DNA from 2 places in the Aneurinibacillus thermoaerophilus genome. Region 1 is predicted to be linked to the other one. Evidence: a T-box and tRNA genes for the amino acid it is inferred to sense, from the RefSeq annotation. Region 1 holds a T-box; the other holds one or more tRNA genes.
The links. A T-box is a leader RNA that pairs with one kind of tRNA and senses whether it is charged. The one in region 1 lies ahead of metG (methionine--tRNA ligase), so its partner is inferred to be a tRNA-Met.
Positions count from the first base shown of each region.

Region 2: it encodes a tRNA-Met, which carries the amino acid that the T-box ahead of metG (methionine--tRNA ligase) is inferred to sense. The anticodon was not compared.

Region 1 is NZ_CP080764.1:85,497-95,555, forward strand. Features, by position in the region: gene K3F53_RS00450 (YaaR family protein) at 1-369, shown strand, start outside; gene holB (DNA polymerase III subunit delta') at 403-1,380, shown strand; gene K3F53_RS00460 (PSP1 domain-containing protein) at 1,385-2,197, shown strand; gene yabA (DNA replication initiation control protein YabA) at 2,219-2,593, shown strand; gene K3F53_RS00470 (tRNA1(Val) (adenine(37)-N6)-methyltransferase) at 2,694-3,452, shown strand; gene rsmI (16S rRNA (cytidine(1402)-2'-O)-methyltransferase) at 3,455-4,345, shown strand; gene K3F53_RS00480 (AbrB/MazE/SpoVT family DNA-binding domain-containing protein) at 4,386-4,634, opposite strand; T-box leader at 5,094-5,326, shown strand; gene metG (methionine--tRNA ligase) at 5,414-7,399, shown strand; gene K3F53_RS00490 (TatD family hydrolase) at 7,429-8,202, shown strand; gene K3F53_RS00495 (resuscitation-promoting factor) at 8,381-9,445, shown strand; gene rnmV (ribonuclease M5) at 9,514-10,059, shown strand, end outside.
Region 2 is NZ_CP080764.1:1,046,663-1,056,721, reverse strand. Features, by position in the region: gene K3F53_RS05700 (BMP family ABC transporter substrate-binding protein) at 1-90, opposite strand, end outside; gene K3F53_RS05695 (response regulator) at 200-736, opposite strand; gene K3F53_RS05690 (NAD(P)/FAD-dependent oxidoreductase) at 821-2,257, opposite strand; gene K3F53_RS05685 (TetR/AcrR family transcriptional regulator) at 2,378-3,010, opposite strand; tRNA gene K3F53_RS05680 (tRNA-Pro) at 3,567-3,643, opposite strand; tRNA gene K3F53_RS05675 (tRNA-Met) at 3,692-3,768, opposite strand; tRNA gene K3F53_RS05670 (tRNA-Ser) at 3,789-3,880, opposite strand; tRNA gene K3F53_RS05665 (tRNA-Ser) at 3,889-3,982, opposite strand; gene K3F53_RS05660 (BrxA/BrxB family bacilliredoxin) at 4,265-4,699, opposite strand; gene K3F53_RS05655 (polysaccharide deacetylase family protein) at 5,036-5,968, shown strand; gene K3F53_RS05650 (ABC transporter permease) at 6,023-7,003, opposite strand; gene K3F53_RS05645 (ABC transporter ATP-binding protein) at 7,005-7,916, opposite strand; gene K3F53_RS05640 (GDSL-type esterase/lipase family protein) at 7,928-8,707, opposite strand; gene K3F53_RS05635 (ornithine cyclodeaminase) at 8,852-9,886, opposite strand; gene K3F53_RS05630 (sodium/glutamate symporter) at 10,045-10,059, opposite strand, start outside.

The sequences.
Region 1 (10,059 bases):
TACGTCGAATTTGACGAGGTTATGCAGTTCCAAAGCGGACAATTGGACATAGAGAAATTCAACAGACTCATCGAAAAAATTGACAGGCAGGGAGAACGGTTAGCCCGTTCCCGCACGATTAAAGATTTGAAAGAATATAAAGCGCTTGTCAAAAGCTTTATGGAAGAGGTGGTCAAACACGGGGTCGCGTTGGAAGAACGCCACGGTTTTAACCGTCGCGGCCGCAGCAAGGTATATAAAATGATTACCGAGGTTGATAAAAAGCTTACGGAAGTAACGGATGCCGTATTGAAAAAAGAGAAGAAGAGTATCAGCATTTTAGATACAATAGGCGAAATTCGGGGCCTGCTTATTAATATGTACATGTAAGCAAACCAAACGAAAGAAGTGTGGATTGGTACCATGTGGAGCGAGTTTCCAGCGCAAAAACAGGTCGCTGAACTATTATATCGCAGCCTAAAACATAATCGTTTATCGCACGCATATTTGTTCTCTGGCCCTAAAGGGGCGGGCAAAAAGAAAGTGGCTAAACATTTCGCCAAGGCTATTTTTTGTCTGAAGCAGAATGGAGATAGTTGCGGCATATGCAAAAATTGCCGTTTGATTGAAGAAAGAAATCATTTTGAAGTCCATTGGATTGAACCGGAGAGAAACATCATTCGAATTAAGCAAGTTGAGGACTTGCAGAAAAAATTCTCCTACAGAGCGGCAGAGTCCAGCCATAAAGTATATATTATGGATGAAGCCGACAAAATGAACCAGGAAGCCACCAACAGAATGCTGAAATTTCTCGAAGAACCTCCGCAGGGGGTTGTTGCCATTCTATTAACCAGTCGAATACAGGATATTCTTCCTACTATTCTTTCCCGCTGTCAGATTATTACATTTGCAGCTCCCTCGCCTGAAATCATTGCCAAAGAACTCGAGCAAGCGGGCGTAAAGCCTGGTCTGGCTCGCGCTGCAGCGCAGATCGCCAACGATGTTGAAGAGGCACGTAGACTTTGTGAAACAGAATCGTTTGCGCAGTTGAGAAGCCTAGTGATACAATTAAGTGAGGACATCCTTGAAAGGGGCACATATGCCCTTGTCACCATTCATGATAAGTTTCTCAAACAAGAGAAGGCGACTGACAAAATCGACCTGTTTCTTGATTTGTTTTTGCTCTGGTTTCGTGATTTGTTGTTTTTTTCACTGGGAAAAGAATCCCAGATTACGAATAAAGATCAGATGGAGCCCATTCAGAAACAGGCACTGCGTATGAGTCAGCGTAGACTTGTGGATGGAATGGGGACAATCCTGGTAACAAAAAACAGGCTTACGCATTATGCGAACCTGCAGTTATCCTTGGAAGATATGGTGCTTCGTCTGCAGGAGGGATAACATTTTGTTTGATGTTGTAGGTGTCCGCTTTAAAAAAGCGGGGAAGATATATTATTTTGATCCTGGTGATTTCTCGATTGAAATCAACGATTTTGTGATTGTGGAGACCGCGCGAGGCGTGGAGTATGGGCAGGTGGTTATCGGGCGTAAGCAGGTGGACGAAAATGATGTTGTCCTACCACTGAAAAAAGTATTGCGCATTGCTGATGAGCAGGACCGTTTTCAGGTGGAAGAAAACAAGCGGCTGGCAAAGGAAGCGTTTGGCATCTGTCAGGAGAAGATTGCTGCGCACAACCTAGAAATGAAGCTGGTCGATGTGGAATATACGTTTGACAAGAACAAAATCATCTTCTACTTTACGGCAGAAGGACGTGTCGATTTTCGTGAACTCGTCAAAGATTTAGCCGCTATTTTCCGCACGCGTATTGAGCTCCGCCAGATTGGTGTTCGTGATGAAGCGAAGATGCTTGGCGGAATAGGGCCTTGTGGTCGCATTCTCTGCTGCTCCACGTTTCTCGGCGATTTCGAACCGGTGTCCATCAAGATGGCGAAAGACCAGAATTTGTCGCTGAATCCTGCGAAGATTTCCGGTTTGTGTGGACGGCTTATGTGCTGTCTCAAATATGAAAGCGATAACTATGAGAGCGCGAAAGAAGAGCTTCCGGACATAGGAAAAGAAGTGGTGACAGCGATGGGGTATGGTCGTGTTGTCGGTCTTAACATCTTGGAGAAAAAAGTTCAGGTGGATCTATATGAAGCGGAGCGAATTATGGAACTGCCTTTTGAAGAGATTAGCGTAGTGGAGAAGGTGCAGTAGAGAACAACTGAGGTGGGGATTGTGAACAAACAAAGCATGTTTCACCAGCTCGCTTTGATTGAGGAAAAGGTCGGAGGGCTATACGAGGAGATCGGCCACTTGAAGAACGCGATGCTGGAGCTTATGGAAGAAAATAAAAATCTCTTGCTCGAGAATCAACACCTTAGGGAGCGGTTGCAGCAGCGGGAAATCGAACTGGAAAAGAAGGAAAAGCTCCAGAGCAGTGTCATAAAGACGCGAAAGGATAAAAAGAAAAGGTTGGTTGTCGGTGAAGGATATGATAACCTGGCACGTTTGTACCAGGAAGGTTTCCATATCTGCAACGTGCATTACGGAAGTGTACGCACGGATGGAGATTGCTTGTTTTGCCTAGCTTTTTTAAATAAACAAGGATAACGGAAACGACCCGAGTTGTACGCGGGTCGTTTTTTAAACACTTTTCATTTTTGGCGAGCATAAGCCTCCGAATTTTTCTCATTCATAGAAAGGAACTCTTATGGTAGAAAATGTAAGGTTGTATTCGGATGAACGAATTGATGATTTGCTAACCAAAGATATGAAAATTATTCAGAGTAAACAAGTATTCTGCTTTTCGCTTGATGCCGTGCTGCTGGCCCGCTTTGCTTCTCTTCCGATAAAAAGGGGTCGGATTATTGATTTATGTACCGGCAACGGCGTCATTCCTCTGTTGTTAAGCGTGCGTACAGAATGTCCGATTGATGCCGTAGAGATACAAGAGAGGCTTTACGATATGGCGAAGCGCAACGTGGCGCTGAATGGGTTAGAAGACAGAATTACAATTTATCATGGGGATGTAAAAGAGGCACTCACATTTCTGCGGAATGGGAGTTATGACGCCCTGACATGTAATCCACCGTATATGCCGGTTGTTGGTGGGGAGAAAAATAAAAGCAGCCATGTAGCAATCGCACGCCATGAAATCTTACTGACGCTTGAAGAAGTGATTCGCATAAGCAGCAAGCTAGTTCGCCCAGGCGGCAAAGTAGCATATGTACACCGTGCCGGACGTTTGGGAGATTTAATGACGTTGATGCGTAAATACCGTATCGAACCGAAACGGATTCGGCTCGTCTATCCAAAACCAGGGATGGAAGCCAACATGGTATTAATTGAAGGAATTCGGGACGGAAAACCTGATGTAAAAGTACTTCCACCATTGATCGTTTATAAAGAGAACGGGGAATACTGTGACGAAATTCATTCGATTTATTATGGCGACAGGAAGGAGGAGTAGGTATGTTTGTACAGAAAAGCTTTGCTTCCGGCGATCATGACGGAAAGGGCAAGCTATATCTTGTAGCAACTCCTATAGGCAATATGGATGATATGACCATTCGTGCCATTCGCGTGCTTCAGGAAGTGGATATTATCGCAGCGGAGGACACCCGGCAGACACGCAAGTTGCTTAACCATTTTGAAATTGGGACGCGACTTATTAGTTATCATGAACATAATAAAGCAGCTAGTGGGCCGGAAATTATTCGCTTATTAAAAATAGGAAAATCGATAGCGCTTGTAAGCGACGCTGGGCTTCCGGCGATCTCAGATCCGGGGCAAGAGTTGGTTCGAGATGCGGTTGACGAATCCATTCCTGTAATCCCCGTACCGGGAGCAAACGCCGGGCTGTCCGCGTTGATTGCCTCCGGACTGTCGACAGATCGTTTTTTGTTCCGTGGTTTTCTTCCGCGTGATAACAAGGAGCGCCGGAAGGAACTAGAGCGACTTCGTTCATATCCAGAAACGCTTATTTTCTATGAAGCGCCGCACCGTATCATTAAAACTTTGGCTGAAATAAGGGAAGTGCTTGGTGAACGCAAAGTGGCGCTAGGGAGAGAATTAACGAAGCGCTATGAAGAATTTGTGCGGGGAGAGATAATGGAAGTGCTTGATTTTCTGAACGAGCAGGAGGAAATCCGCGGCGAATTTACCGTTATCGTAGAAGGAAATGAAGGAGAACAGGGAGCAGGCCAGTTAGAGCAATGGTGGCAAGGACTCGACATTGTATCCCATGTAGATGTTTATATTGAAAAAGGGTTGACGAAGAAGGAGGCGCTGAAGCAAACAGCAGAAGAACGTGGACTTCCTAAGCGGGAAGTGTACAACGCTTATCATCAGAAAGAAAAATAAGCTTCCCGATTGTTAGGAAGCTTATTTTTCTTCATTTATGTTATGCTTTTTGCGTGGGTATTTCAGATATGCAGGAACCACAGATGATTTTTCCTTTGTACGTTATCGTATTTTCTGTGCTTCCACAGAAGATGCAGGCTGGCTCGTATTTTTTTAACATGATGCGTTCGCCGTCAACATAAATTTCAAGAGCGTCTTTTTCTCCAATACCCAATGTACGACGGAGTTCGATTGGAATTACGACACGACCTAATTCATCTACTTTTCTTACAATACCAGTTGATTTCATGTTTACTATATCTCCTCTCGTAATTACCCGAATTTATTCATTATTTTTATCGTCAAAATTCGACATACTTTCTTTATCACTATCCTAACAGCATTTTTCGATGAGGTCAACCATTTACTGGGATTATACCATAAAAAAATCTCAATATATGTAAAAAAAATACTAATCAAGGAAATATAGTGTTTAAAATGTAATATATGTATAAAATATATAACAGCATATAAGACTGAATTTATTTTAAATTTATACCTTATTTTAAAATAATACAAAAATATTCTGTGAAATAGATAAATCTTGATGCAGATTTTTCGACAAAAACACAAACATTCGTAGTTATTAATTCGACAAAAAAGGAAATAAAAGGATAATATAGTGAGGGATTAACATAAGACTTGACGAAGACTGACAGGTAAGGTATAGAATAAAAGGAAAAGGAAATCATATATTATGGATAATATATGCAAAACGATGATGGGAAGAGTAATCGCGTGTACTTTTTACAGAGAGCCGGGATGGGTGGAAACCGGTAAAAGGAGCGGGATGAAGATGGCCCCGGAGTTTTTGCTTTCGAGCGCATGATGCGTTAGGGGGCAACGTTTCCCGCGTTACGGGATTGAGCCTGTCTTCTTTTGACTGGAAAGCTAGGAAGACAGGGAATTTGGGTGGTACCACGAGAGCTTCTCGTCCCATATGGGGATGGGGAGCCTTTTTTCATAGAAAGCGAGCGGGCAGTGCTCGCAAGTTTTCTTCCTCATTTTTTTGGTGAAAGGATGAGTAAGATGAGTAAACCAACGTATTACATTACATCACCGATTTATTACCCGAGCAATACGCTTCATATCGGAAATGCTTATACGACAATCGCCTGCGACGCGCTGGCCCGTTATAAGCGTTTACGTGGATACGACGTGTTTTATCTCACAGGCACGGACGAGCATGGACAGAAGCTGCAGCAACGCGCCGCGCAGGAAGACAAGCAACCGTTGGAATTTATTGATCCGATTGTTGATTGGATTAAGGACTTATGGGAACGCCTTGATATTTCCTATGACGATTTCATTCGTACTACCCAGAAGCGTCATAAAGATGCCGTGCAGAAGATCTTCCAAAAGCTTGTTGATAAAGGCGATATCTACCTAGGCGAATACGAAGGTTACTACTGTGTGCCTTGTGAAGCGTTTTGGACGGAGCATCAGTCGAAAAAGGATGGAGAACATATTTGTCCAGATTGTGGACGCCCAATTTCGCTTGTGAAAGAAAAAAGTTATTTCTTTCGTATGTCGAAATACCAAGATCGGCTTTTGAAATACATCGAAGAGCATCCGGAGTTTATTCAGCCAGAGTCCCGCCGCAATGAGATGGTAAATAACTTCCTTAAGCCGGGTCTGGAAGACTTGAGCGTATCCCGCACATCATTCGACTGGGGCATTAAGTTGCCGAACGACCCTGAGCACGTTATCTATGTCTGGATTGATGCGCTGACGAACTATATTACCGCGCTAGGATATATGAGCGAAGATGACACGAAATTTAACAAATATTGGCCGGCTGATGTCCATATGATCGGTAAGGACATTCTTCGCTTTCACACGATTTATTGGCCAATTATTCTAATGGCGCTTGACTTGCCATTACCGAAGAAGGTATTTGGTCATGGTTGGCTGCTTATGCCAGATGGAAAAATGTCGAAATCGAAAGGCAATGTTATCGATCCAAAATTTTTGATCGAACGTTACGGTTCCGACTCGATTCGCTACTTCCTGTTGCGTGAAATTCCGTTCGGTCAAGATGGCGTATTCACGCCGGAAGCATTTATCCAGCGTTTGAACTTTGATCTAGCGAATGACCTTGGCAATTTGGTGAGCCGGACGGTAGCGATGATTGAGAAATATTTTGAAGGCGTGCTTCCGGCTCCGACCGCGCCGGAAATGGTGGATGAAAACCTGCGCAATGTGGCGCGTCAAGCAGTTACTGGTCTCGAAGAGCACATGGACGAAATGCGGTTTGGCGGTGCGTTGAACAGCCTATGGGATCTGGTGAGCCGCACAAATAAATATATTGATGAAACAACGCCATGGGTGCTGGCAAAAGATGAAGCCAATAAAGAACGCCTTGGTACAGTTATGTACAATCTGGCGGAAAGCATTCGCATTATTTCTATTGCTTTGCAACCGTTTATGACACATGCACCGCGCAAAATTTGGGCGCAGCTGGGTATTACGGGAAATGAAGATATTACAAGCTGGGAGTCGGCAAAAGAGTGGGGAGCGCTTCCGGCCGGCATAAAAGTAAACAAGGGTGATGCGTTATTCCCACGCCTTGATCTGGAAAAAGAAATTACCGTTATTGATGAGACAACGGCAGCAGCGCGTAAACAGGCGGAAGAAAATAAGAAAAAGAAGGAACAGGCGCAAGCTAAAACAGAAGAGAAGCCAGCCGTACCCGAAATCAATATCGATGACTTTATGAAAGTGGAATTACGCGTGGCGCAGGTTATCGAAGCGGAAAAAATTCCGAAAGCAGATAAATTGTTGAAGCTGCAACTGGATCTCGGCTATGAAAAACGCCAGGTCGTATCCGGTATTGCCAAGCATTACAGTCCGGAAGACCTTATCGGCAAGAAAGTGATCTGCGTCACTAACCTTAAACCGGTAAAGCTGCGTGGTGAAATGTCGAATGGAATGATTTTGGCCGCATCTGAAGGAGACAAACTCACTCTTGCGACCGTTCCTGACAGCATGCCGAACGGGGCGATTGTAAAATAGGTGTCTGGACCCAAAAGGAGGCTGTTATAGTGCTGTTTGATACACACGCCCATTTGAATGATGAGAAATTCAATGAAGATAGGGATGCCACAATTACCCGTGCACGGGAAAGCGGTGTTTCTTACATTTGCAATATCGGGTACAACCGGGAGACGATTCGTACGTCTCTCGAGTTGGCCCATAAATATGACTTTATCTACACTGCCATTGGCTGGCACCCTCAGGATGCCAAAACGTTGACAGATGAAGATCTTGAATGGATTGAGAACTTGGCACGCGAAGAGGAAAAAGTGGTAGCTATCGGCGAAATTGGGCTGGACTATTATTGGGATACATCACCGAAAGATGTGCAGCAGGAAGTATTCCGCAAGCAGATTCGCCTTGCCAAAAAATTGCAGCTTCCAATCATTATTCATGATCGGGAAGCGCATCAGGATATTGTTCATATTTTGCGTGAGGAAAAAGCGGAAGAAGTAGGCGGGATTATGCACTGCTTTTCTGGTAGCTCAGAAATGGCCCGGCAATGCATAGATATGAATTTCTACATTTCGCTTGGTGGACCGGTTACGTTCAAAAATGCTAAGAAGCCAAAAGAAGTGGCGGAATGGGTGCCGCTTGACCGGCTATTGATTGAAACGGACTGTCCGTATTTAACGCCGGAACCATACCGCGGCAAGCGCAATGAGAGTGGATATGTACGGTATGTCGCCGAAAAAATCGCAGAGATCAAAAATATTTCTTTCGAAGAATTAGCTCAAATTACGACAGAAAATGCTAAAAAATTATTCCATATTCAGGAATAGTCGAAGCATTTCTAAGATTTTCTGCCTCAAGTATATCAACGGTTGAGAGATTTTTTTGGGTCTTTTATCCCATTGAAATTCTGCAAGATTTGTAGAACCTCATGTAAAAAACTGGTTTGACAAATTTTCAGAGGATCGTCTACAATGACTCTCAACCGTTTAAGGAGGCAGATAGACTTTGGAACAAAATCATATTCAGTTGGATTTTTGGAAGAATCGTATGTGGATTCTTCTGGCCGCTGTTGCGATGATTGTTATCGTAAGTCTTGTGTTTTTGTTTAATTCATGGAAAACAAAGAAGATTACTTTCATAAATGATGGCAAAGTAATGACCGTAAAAACCAAATCTAAAACGTTGGGAGATTTTCTGGCTGAGAAAGGGATAACGCCGGGGAAGTTCGATGAATTGAATTTCGGAATGGAGACGGTGTTGACGGATGGTATGGAGGTAAAATACATACCGGCAAGAAAAGTAACAATTAACGTAGCGGGTCAGAAGAAGCAAGTGATGACGGTAAAACGCCAGGTCAAAGATATTCTGGCGGAACAAAAAATCAGGCTTGGGCCGCTGGACAGAGTAGAACCGGCGTCTGGTCAGGCTGTAAAAGAGAACCAAACAGTGACGGTCACAAGAATCACCAAGAAGATCGTGAACAATGAGAAAACGGTAGCCTTCAGTACAAAAGAGCGTAAGGATAACACAATGCCGCAGGGAGAGCGAAAAGTTATCCAACAAGGCCAGCAGGGAAAAATTTTGGAACGGTATGAGGTTGTTTATGTCAATGGCAAGCTGGCTTCTAAGAAGCTTGTCGATTCCGAGGTGCTGCGCGACTGGAAAGACCATATCGTAGCCGTTGGAACGATGCGGATGATAGCTGCGTCACGTAGTGGCTCTAGACTGGAGGGAGGAGACTTTACTCCACGCAGAACGCTGCGCGTTAGAATGACTGCATATTCGCCGCATGCATCTTCAACCGGCAAGAATCCGGGCGATGCGGGATACGCGATTACCGCCACGGGAGCGACCGCGGAAGAGGGAAGAACCATTGCAGTAGACCCGGATGTCGTACCTCTTGGCTGGTGGGTTTATATTGAAGGGTACGGTTTTCGTAAAGCTGAAGACACTGGAGGCGCTATCAAAGGCAACCGTATGGATTTGTTTTTTGAATCCGAACAGGAAGCCCAAGACTTTGGCGTCCAGTACAAAACGGTGCATGTTATCGGTCCTAAAAAACCAAATTAATTGTATGATACAAGCAGGGGAAAACGGGTTTTTCCCTGTCTTTTTTGTGAAAAGAGGAAATAGATGTGATGATTAAAGAAGTCATTGTAGTTGAAGGCAAATCTGATACTGTTGCGATTAAACGAGCGGTTGAGGCGGATACAATCGAAACGGGCGGTTCGGCTATTCCTGAGCGGGTAATTGACCGAATTCGCAGAGCGCAAAAGACAAGGGGCGTCATTATTTTCACTGACCCCGACTATCAGGGGGAGCGGATTCGCAAAATTATTAGTCAGGCCGTTCCCGGCTGCAAGCATGCGTTTATTAGAAAGGCCGACAGCCAGGGCAAACGGAATTTGGGTGTAGAGTACGCGTCACCGGAAGCGATCCGCAAAGCGCTGGCGGAGGTACGTACAGAAGCGGAGGCGCCTAAAGAACAAATCACAATAGAGGATATGATTGATGCTGGCTTGATCGGTGGTGCACAGGCAAAGGAACGTCGCATACTGTTAGGAGAAAAACTGGGGATTGGCTACGCCAATGCCAAACAGCTTCACAAGAGGCTTTTAATGCTGCAAATTACGCGGGAAGAATTTGCGGAAGCGCTGGCTTGGGTGGAGGCACAGGAGGAACGG
Region 2 (10,059 bases), 960 kb from region 1:
GGACGGATTGACCGGGTTTTCGGCTTGGGGTAACAATGAACAGCCAACGAACAGCACCAAAATCGGCAAACAAAGCAACTTTCTTAACATAAAGCCCACCCTTTTTCATGGCTATATTCCTATTGTAAGCGTCCCACCTTAACGGACTGTAGTGCAAAAATTGCAGAAAAAAAATCCAGAGTTATACGATTCTGGATTTTTAATGGGTCTGAATATTATACTGTTTAATCTTGTAATACAATGTGCGAAGAGAAATATCCAGCTTCTCAGCCGCAAGACGCCGGTTGCCCTCCACTTCGTGAAGCACTTTTTCAATATGTCTGCGCTCAACTTCTTCAAGCGTCGGCAAATGCTCCGGTACGCTCATAATAAAATCAATTGCGTTCTGTACCGTTTCGCGCAAATGTGGGAGCTTAAAGGGCTTGCATATATAATCCAAGGCGCCGAGTTTCATAGCTTGTACGGCGGTTTCAATCGTAGCGTAGGCGGTAACCATAATAACCTGACAATCTTCATCCATTTCCTTCATCTTGCTCAATACTTCTATACCGTTCATTTCCGGCAACTGAATATCCAGCAATACGAGTTCGGGGTGACGCTGAGCGTATAGCTCCAGCGCCTCTTGCCCCGAATGCGTTGTTATAATTTCCACTTGTTCCGACTGAATGGCCGTCGCCATTAAAAAACAAATATCCACATCATCATCTACAATAAGTACAAGCGGTTTTCCTTTCAATCCTTATCCCGTCCTCCCTTTCATTATATATCATAATCATCATCATCGCCCGAAATATAGAGAATCACGGGGGGTTAGGAAATATTACATAGTCTTTTTTTTGGTTAAAATATCGCGCGCGATGTGCACGCCACAGGCACCGGCTTGAGCCAAGCCGCGCGTAATACCCGCGCCATCCCCGCCTGCGTACAACCCTTTAATCTCTGTCTCGAAGTTTTCATTCAAATACGGCCGTGCGGAATAAAATTTCGCTTCCACGCCGTAGAAAAGCGTATGGTCGCTCGCAATCCCGGGCGTAACATGATCAAGCGCTTCTACCATTTCAATCAGGCTCTTCATCGTATTGTACGGCAGCACTAACCCCAAGTCGCCCGGTACCGCTTCTTTAAGCGTCGGTTCGATAAATCCTTCCTTTAAGCGCTTCTCGGTTGTACGACGGCCGCGCTTAATATCTCCGTACCGCTGCACAATAACTGAGCCATTGGACAAATCGTTCGCACGACGGCAAATTTCCTTGGCATATTCATTCGGCTTGTCAAACGGCTCTGTAAATACATGGGACACAAGCAGTGCAAAGTTCGTATTCGGCGATCCAAGCTTTTCATCTTTGTAAGCGTGACCATTTGCTGCCATAACGCCGCTGTGATTTTCCACTACTACATATCCACTCGGGTTAGAACAAAAGCTGCGAATAACCTGATCTGTAGAAGATCTGTACAGAAATTTTCCTTCATACAAATGATGGTTGATTTCTTCCATGACAACATTCGTTGTTTCTACGCGTACCCCAATGTCGACCTGGTTATTTAAGAGACGCAACCCTTGGCGTTTCAACATATTGCCAAACCATTCCGAACCGTCCCGTCCCGGAACAATAACCACTTTATCAGCCAAGTATGTTTCGCCATTACGGCATTCTACACCGCGAATTTCCATTCCAACGGCCGTTTTTTCTACAATAATATCGGCTACTTCCGTCTTAAACTTCATCTGAACTTTCTTTTCCAGTTCGCGGTAGATACTTTCCAGAATTTCAAGATTCTGCTCAGTTCCTAGATGACGCACATTGGCACGAAGCAATTTCAATCCTACACCCGCTGCTTTGCGCTCAATTTCGCGCACGGCCGGCGTTGTCGGATCCGTAATGTTGCGCGTTGCGCCATGCTCTAGATTAATCTCGTCCACATAGCGGATAAGCTCAAGCACTTGAGAAGGCGGCAAATAATCTGTCATCCAGCCTCCGAACTCAGTCGTAATATTAAATTTACCGTCAGAATATGCACCGGCGCCACCAAACCCATTTGTAATGGAACAGGCCGGCAAACAGCCGCTAAATTCTTTTTTTCCAGCTGGTGGCGGACATTTTTTAATTTTTTTCTCCAGAATCGGACAGCGCCGTTTAAAAATATCATGCCCTTTATCTATTAATAAAACATCCAGATGAGGATTCTTTCTCGTTAGTTCGTACGCGGTAAAAATACCAGCAGGCCCCGCTCCTACAATTACTACATCATATTTCATGATCGAAAGCCTCCTTGAGGTATGTACATTGTTTAATTGAGACCTCCATGATTATAACTCCTGGCCTGCAAAGAATCAACAAAAAACGAATGTTTTTTTTTAAACATATATTTTCGTTCGTTATTTAGCATACGAATATTCGGAATTTACCGTTCCCGCAACAAATAAATCGACCCAACCTTCCATAAGCTCTTCTTCTGTAATCGTGGCAGAGTTCTGCTTCCCTTCCCCGTATAAAATTAAAGCGTATACACGGGCAAACAAAATACTGTATAACCCCGAAGCAACCGCGTGACTGTTAACATCCCGACGAATTTGTCCAGCGAGTTTATAATATTCGAAAAAGGAAGTTAGCGCTTCGATAATATTTTTTGTAAATAAAAACGTATAGTTCCTGCATTCTTTCATTTTTTCCGCTTCGCTCAGCAACAGTTTAATCAACGGCAATTCTTTTTTAAATACCGTAATAAATGTCCTGATAATCAAACGAATATCGCGCTCAAAGTCATCACTTATCCCCTGAACGATATACTCACTAATTTCGGTAAACAAACTGTGGCGTCGAAACATTTCATTAAACAATTTTTCTTTGCTTTCAAAGTGACGGTATACTGTTAAATCATTTACGCCAGCCAAACGGGCAATTTCGCGAATCGTTGAAGCTTGGAACCCTTTTTGTGAAAAGACTTCCACTGCGGACTGCAAGATTTTCTCTCTTGTTCTTTTTACACGTGGGGAGTATTTCTTTTCCATACTATATTCTCCTTTTTTCCTATTTGTTCCAAATAGGGTGTTGCAAAACTCCACTGATTGCACTTCATGAAAAGCCCGGTATTTTCAAGGTTCTCGCAATTACATTTAGCCTTTACTATTCAACGATGGTAAGCATTGCAACACCCTCATTCATATAGTCATTCCTAAAATAATTAGGCAAAAAACCCTACAATACCAGTATCCACCATTTTCTTCATCGAAACAAGTTACAATTTAAAAAAAGGAGAAAAACGTTTGTCCCCCCCTTTATTGTTATGTATCGAAAGACAATATAAATCCTCTTTACACTTTACATCTACAAGCATTTTTTACATATTAAGGAGAATCAATAAACGTTGCCGGTCTGTCTCTCCCTGCGTAGCACGCGCCTCGCGAGTGTTTTCTCGTTTACTTATAAAGAGAAGGTATGCATCGCTTTATAGTAATAAAGCGATGCATACCTTCTCATACAACTTATACGACAAAAAAAGCCCTAATCCTTAGAAAAGAATCAGGGCTTGTCTATTCACGATGTATGCAGACACCAAACGAAAAATGGTCGGGAAGACAGGATTTGAACCTGCGACCTCCTCGTCCCGAACGAGGCGCTCTACCAAGCTGAGCCACTTCCCGGAACATACATTTCAAACCATCAAATGCACTCACCAAGAGTAAGTAATATGGTAGCGGCGGAGGGGATCGAACCCCCGACCTCACGGGTATGAACCGTACGCTCTAGCCAGCTGAGCTACGCCGCCCCAATAGCAATAATGTGAAATGGCGGAGAAGGCGGGATTCGAACCCGCGCACGGTGTGACCCGTCTACTCCCTTAGCAGGGGAGCCCCTTACAGCCTCTTGGGTACTTCTCCATATTGCATGGCGGACAGGGTGGGATTCGAACCCACGAGACGAGTTATCCCCGCCTACACGATTTCCAATCGTGCTCCTTCGACCAACTCGGACACCTGTCCATATTCATCAACAGCGACAAGCTTTATTTTATCATCAGTTTTTTATGAATGCAATAGTTTTTTAAAGGCTTATCACACGACCGCTTTGCATCTATTCTTCGTCTGCGCTCTTAGGCTTTTCTCCCACCAGCATGATGAGCAAAAGCGAAAAAGTGGCCTTAGTCTGTTTCCATCCTTTGATGTTTTACATGCGCCGCTTTGATCAAAGCGGCGCACAAATACAGTTTCTTCGCAAAAAGCGAATACAAAAGTCAGTCAACGCTCCTGATTCAGAAATTCCAATTACCCGCAATGTTTTTCAAACGCGCCCATTAAGTCAGCTGCGATCACTTCAAGAGGACGGTTTTCGATTTGATGGCGCTCCATCATATAAACAAGCTTTCCGTCTTTCATAAGGGCAAAAGAAGGAGAGGAAGGCGGATAACCGGTGAAATATTCTCTGGCTTTCGCAGTTGCCTCTTTGTCTTGGCCGGCGAAAACCGTGTAAAGGTAATCCGGCTTTTTCTCGCTGTGCTGTACAGAATAAATGGCAGCCGGGCGCGCAAGTCCTGCGGCGCATCCACACACAGAATTCACTACCACCAGAGCAGTGCCTTTCATATCTTCGAACTTCTCCTGTACCTCTTCCGGTGTCAGTAATTCTTCAAAACCTGCGGATGTTAATTCTGTGCGCATCGGCTGAATAACCGAACGCATATATTCGTCATACGACATCATAACATAAATCCCTCCGTTGTCATTTCTTATATTCTTCATCACTCTTAATATATTGCCAGCAACGAAAAATAATTTTCTTTCATTATAGCGATTTCTTTCTCAGGAGAAAAGTTCCGCAGCGCATTCCGCTATGCCTAGGTTGCCAGGTTGAGTGATTTTTCCTATTTCCAAAAAAGTTTATTAATGTATAATTTTATAGTGAAGATCGAAAGCAAGCTCACGGACTTGGAAAAGCTTCATTTTTCCTGAAACTTTCTATACATTGTTTCCGTCTATATAGTAAAATAGGCATTATGCCCAAGTTTATGCTTTATAGAGAGAAAGAAGGGAATTGTTGTGGAGAACGACCGGAGGAGAAAACGAAGAAACAGAATTTGGCTTGCCTTATTGTCATTCGGTGTCATTATACAACTCAACTTGATTTTCAATGACAGCTCACCTGTTAAATCGGCAACCGCGTTTTTAAACTCGATGTCCAGCAAAGCGCCAGCAGCACAAGAACAGGAGAAGACAGGGCAACAACCGGACAAGGAAAAAGACACATCCTCAAATCCGTCAGCCCCTCAAGAAACAAGGATACCCAAACAACAGCATCCAGCTAAGCCAGAAAAATCCCCAGCTAACGCGGCGACTTCCCCAGCAATGCCAGCTGTCGGAAAAATGATCGCCAAAATTTCGCAAAAGCGGCCCACCGTATATTTAACATTCGATGATGGCCCAGGAAAATATACGAAAGACATTGTCAACATTTTAGACGAACATCAGCTGAAAGGCGCATTTTTCTGGATTGGTGAGAACTTGAAATCCGACGAACATATAGCGTTAGCTAAGCAAATGATAGCTAATGGTCATATTATCGGTACACATACGATGCATCACCAACCGCTGCGTAAAAAGCCAAAAGATGAGCAAGTACAAATGATTCGCGAATCGACACAGTACATTTCTCAAAAAATAGGCGCCCCGATTTTTTATTTCCGCCCGCCGTATGGCGCGGTCGATCAAAACACGATGCTGGCATCAAAAGAAACAAATCAAATTTTAACCTATTGGAATGTGGATAGTCTGGATTGGAAATACGGAAAACGACCGGATTTAATTATGAACAACATCGCAAGCGAAGTGAAGCCAGGATCTATTATTCTCATGCATGAGAAAGAACAAACGGTTAAACTACTGCCGAAAATTATTGAGTTACTGAAAAATAAAGGATATCAAATAGCTCCGCTCCCGTCACCGTCACCGGAACCGGGCAAAAAAGCGGAATGACTGTTGCAGGCAAAAACGAGGCAAACCGGAGCAACAATCCGGGCCTCGTTTTTCTTACAAAACATCGCGCTGAATAAAGACAACGTACGCAATAATAAGGGAGCCAATGCTCCACACGGCAAGATTGACAACGGAAAAAGACAGGCTCAGGCCAGGAATCGGTGGAATCGTGCCAGCAAGATAATCGGTCAGCCGCAAATTGACCATAAAAAAATATTTGGCTGACTCCCACGCCGACGCCATATTGGTAAGAAGCGTGCCCGCAATGAGCGCCGACACCATAATCCCCATGCCGACCGCCGTACTGCGCACAAGCACCGACACCATGAATGAAATACAAGCCACCGCAAGACATGCATACCAAGCCAAACCATATTCCATAATCATGTAAAGCCATTGCGGCAACACATGCACACCCGATGTCTCAATCTCTTCCCCTTTGGTTTGAAACCCTGTCAATACAGGGTATGTCCAGCCTTTATAACCGAATACCCATCCTGAAATCGCGTAAGCAACAATCCCGGTAAGCACCACAATGACTGAAACAAACAACACAATGGTAATTAGCTTGCTGGTAAGAATTTTCCACCTTTTCACCGGCCTAGTAAGCAATACTTTAATTGTTCCGCCCGTATATTCCCCCGAAACAATATCGGAAGAGACGATAACAATTAAAAGCGGAATAAACAATGCAACGGCATTGCTCATAAAGTCGCGCGTAAACGTGACCCCGTTGGGCGATGTCGGGTTAATATCATGGTCGAGATAATATTGAAGCTGCTGTACGCGAATCCGCATCCATTTTTTCCATTCTTCTGGGATTCGCGTGCTGTTTAACCGGTTGGTCGTATCGTTAATGCTCTGACGCACCTGCACTTTCCAATCCGTTGTACCAAGTTGCTTTTGATTGTTCAGCGTAGCCCTAAGCTGCGCATATGTAAAAATCGGCACTAGCACAAGCAGAATCAGCACTACAACCCAAAGTCTCTTTTTTCGTAACATTTTAATCGATTCATTCATCACAAGACTGTACATGCTACTTTTCCCCTGTCATAGTGAGGAATAAGTCTTCCAGACTCAGCTTCTTCCATTCCACGCCATAAATATCTACTCCACCGGCAACAAGCCTGGCAATCACGCGCGGAATATGCTCAGGAGCGATTTCCGTTATCATTCCTTCATCCGCTCGGTCAAGCAATCGGACATGTGAAAATGCAGTGAGTATACGGCGCGCTTTCTCTTCCGGCTCGACATACCACACCATATGGCGCATATCCTGCTTAAGTAACTCATTTACTTCCCCAACCCGAATCATTTCGCCTTCATTGATAATCGCTACCCGATCACACATCAGCTGGATTTCACTTAACAAATGACTTGAGACAAAAACGCTCAAACCTTCGTTTGCCAGCTGACGAATAAAGTCCCTAAGCTCTTTTATTCCTTGTGGATCAAGGCCATTGGTAGGCTCATCCAAAATCAACAGCTTCGGATCGCCAAGCAAAGCCTGTGCAATGCCAAGACGCTGCCGCATACCAAGTGAGTAATCTTTTACTTTGTCATGGATGCGTTCATTCAAATTGACGCGCAGTACAACATCGTCAATCTTCTCCTTGGTAACACCCGGAATCATGCGAGCGAAATGCTCTAAGTTCTCCATTCCAGTTAAGTACGGATACAGCTCCGGATTTTCAACGATGGAACCGACATTAGCCAATGCCTTTGTAGGCTGCTTTTGAATATCGTAACCACATACCTTAATCCGGCCAGCGGTTGGCCGAATAAGTCCGACCATCATCCGAATTGTCGTTGTCTTTCCGGAGCCGTTAGGTCCAAGAAAGCCAAACACTTCACCTGCATGAACACAAAATGAAATCCCCTTAATAATACGTTTACCACGAATTACTTTTTCCACGTGTTCAAGTTCCAGCGTAATTTCCCGTTCCATCGTCTTTCCTCCTATTTCAAAACTTCCGCCATCCGTTCACCTATGCGACGATATCCAGCTTGGTTCGGATGGAAATGGTCGCTTGATAAATATTTCGTACCGCCTACACGGAACAAATCATCCGTAGGAACAAAAATCGTATTCGGGTATCGATATAACACGCGGGCCGTTTCCTCGTTCCAACGCCGTACAACGTCATAGCTTTTCTTCGCGTTTGGCAAATCGCCAAACGCATTATACAGACCCATATATAGCACTTTCGCTTTCGGATTTAGTGAAGTAATTATCTCCACAATTTTTTCATACCGCACTACAGCCCCTGGAATACGGGCACTGCTTGCTTCCGGGTTCACTTCTTCAGACTGCACGTTGAACAAATCGTTGCCACCGATAGACAACGTAATAATGTCCGCCTGCCTAATGGTACGCCGTATGTCTTCTTTATTCCGCAAGTCACTAAGCAGATCGTCCGTTCGGTATCCGTTCACCCCATGATTTAGTACATACACATTTCTACCGTTCGCCTCTGACAGCTTCACACGCAAATTTCCTACATAGCCAAGCCCCGCTTGATCTCCAGTGCCGCGTGTAAGCGAATCTCCCAGCGCAACAATTTTCACATTTCTTTCATACTGCGTCTCTGCCTTCTCTTCCGCGCCCTTATCCGTACTCCACGAAACCGCGGACGGATACAGAATATCCTTGACCCCTAAATAAAATCCAACGGTTAAAAACAGAGTAGAAAAAAGCGCAAAAACGACAAAAACCCGCCACAATGTTTTTGATGACATCCCCTGTACCTCCCTCGTCCGCTCCGTTCAAATTCTTTTTCATTATATACATAATAGAAAAAAATTAAAAAAGGCTGTTGACTTAATACCTTGTCAACAACCTGAAAGCATCATAGAAGATGTTCTTATTTGCTTCATCTTACATTATACAAATACTGGTTTATCCCACAATGTTAAAGGTGTTCCTACTCCTTTTTGTTTCGCATTTTCATAAATTCGCTTCGCCACAACTAAATCGTCAATCGCCATGCCGACGGAGTTAAAATAAATAAACTCTTGTGCATTTTCCCTGCCTTTCTTATGCCCTACAACAATTTCACCTAGCTCAGCATAAATGTTTTCGGTATGGAATTGTTTCTCTGCATGCATCAGCGCCAGCGTTTGTACCCCTCTATGTTTAATTTCTTCCCAATCATCTACAACGATTTTATCCGCTTTCTCAATGACAGAAAACTCCGCCTCATATCCTCCAACATGAGAGTAAAAGCAGCCTTCGCTGATCCATTCCGCCTTAATAACAGGCTCTTTTGCCGTCGTTGCCGTAACGACAACATCAGCGCCAACAACCGCTCTTTCTCCGCTGGAAACAGGGATAACCTCCACATTTAGCGTTTCGCTCACTTCTGCCGCAAACGATTCCGCACGCTCAAGTGACAAATCATATACCTTCACCTTGGACAATTGGGGTAACGCAGCTTTAAGCGCCATTAATTGTGTTCTATTTTGGGTGCCGGCCCCAATCATTCCCGCCACCTTCGAATCGCGCCGGGCAAGATATTTGGCGGCCGTTCCGGTTACGCCTCCCGTACGCATCGCGCTAATGACCGTACCATCCATAACGGCAAGAGGAAGCATCGTTTCCGGGTCATTTAATACAATCAAAGCCGATGCTCGCGGCAAACGGTATTCATGAGGGTTCTTCGGCGCGCTTCCAATCCACTTGATCCCGGCAATATCCACACCTCCTCCAACATAGCCAGGCATCGCATTAATCCTTCCCCGCGTTCCTTCACTTTCTGCATCTCCCCAGCGCAACACCACTTTAGAAGGTAAGATATAATCGTTTGCATGATGAAGTGTAAACACATACTCCAAATCTTTAATTACATCATCCATAACCAAAGCTCCGCACGCAACCACATCACTCTGAGACAAATAAAGAAACTCATATTTCGACATAAAGATTCCTGCTACTTAAAATACAAGAAATTTTCAGTTTATTTATCTTGCTATAAGCAACAGGTTGTTCACCTCTCCCTAGTATTTTATAATTTTAGTATATATTACCTTTGCTTCGATTTATTACAGACCACACTCTCTCAGCAACGAACCTTCATTCACGTCGTCCTTGT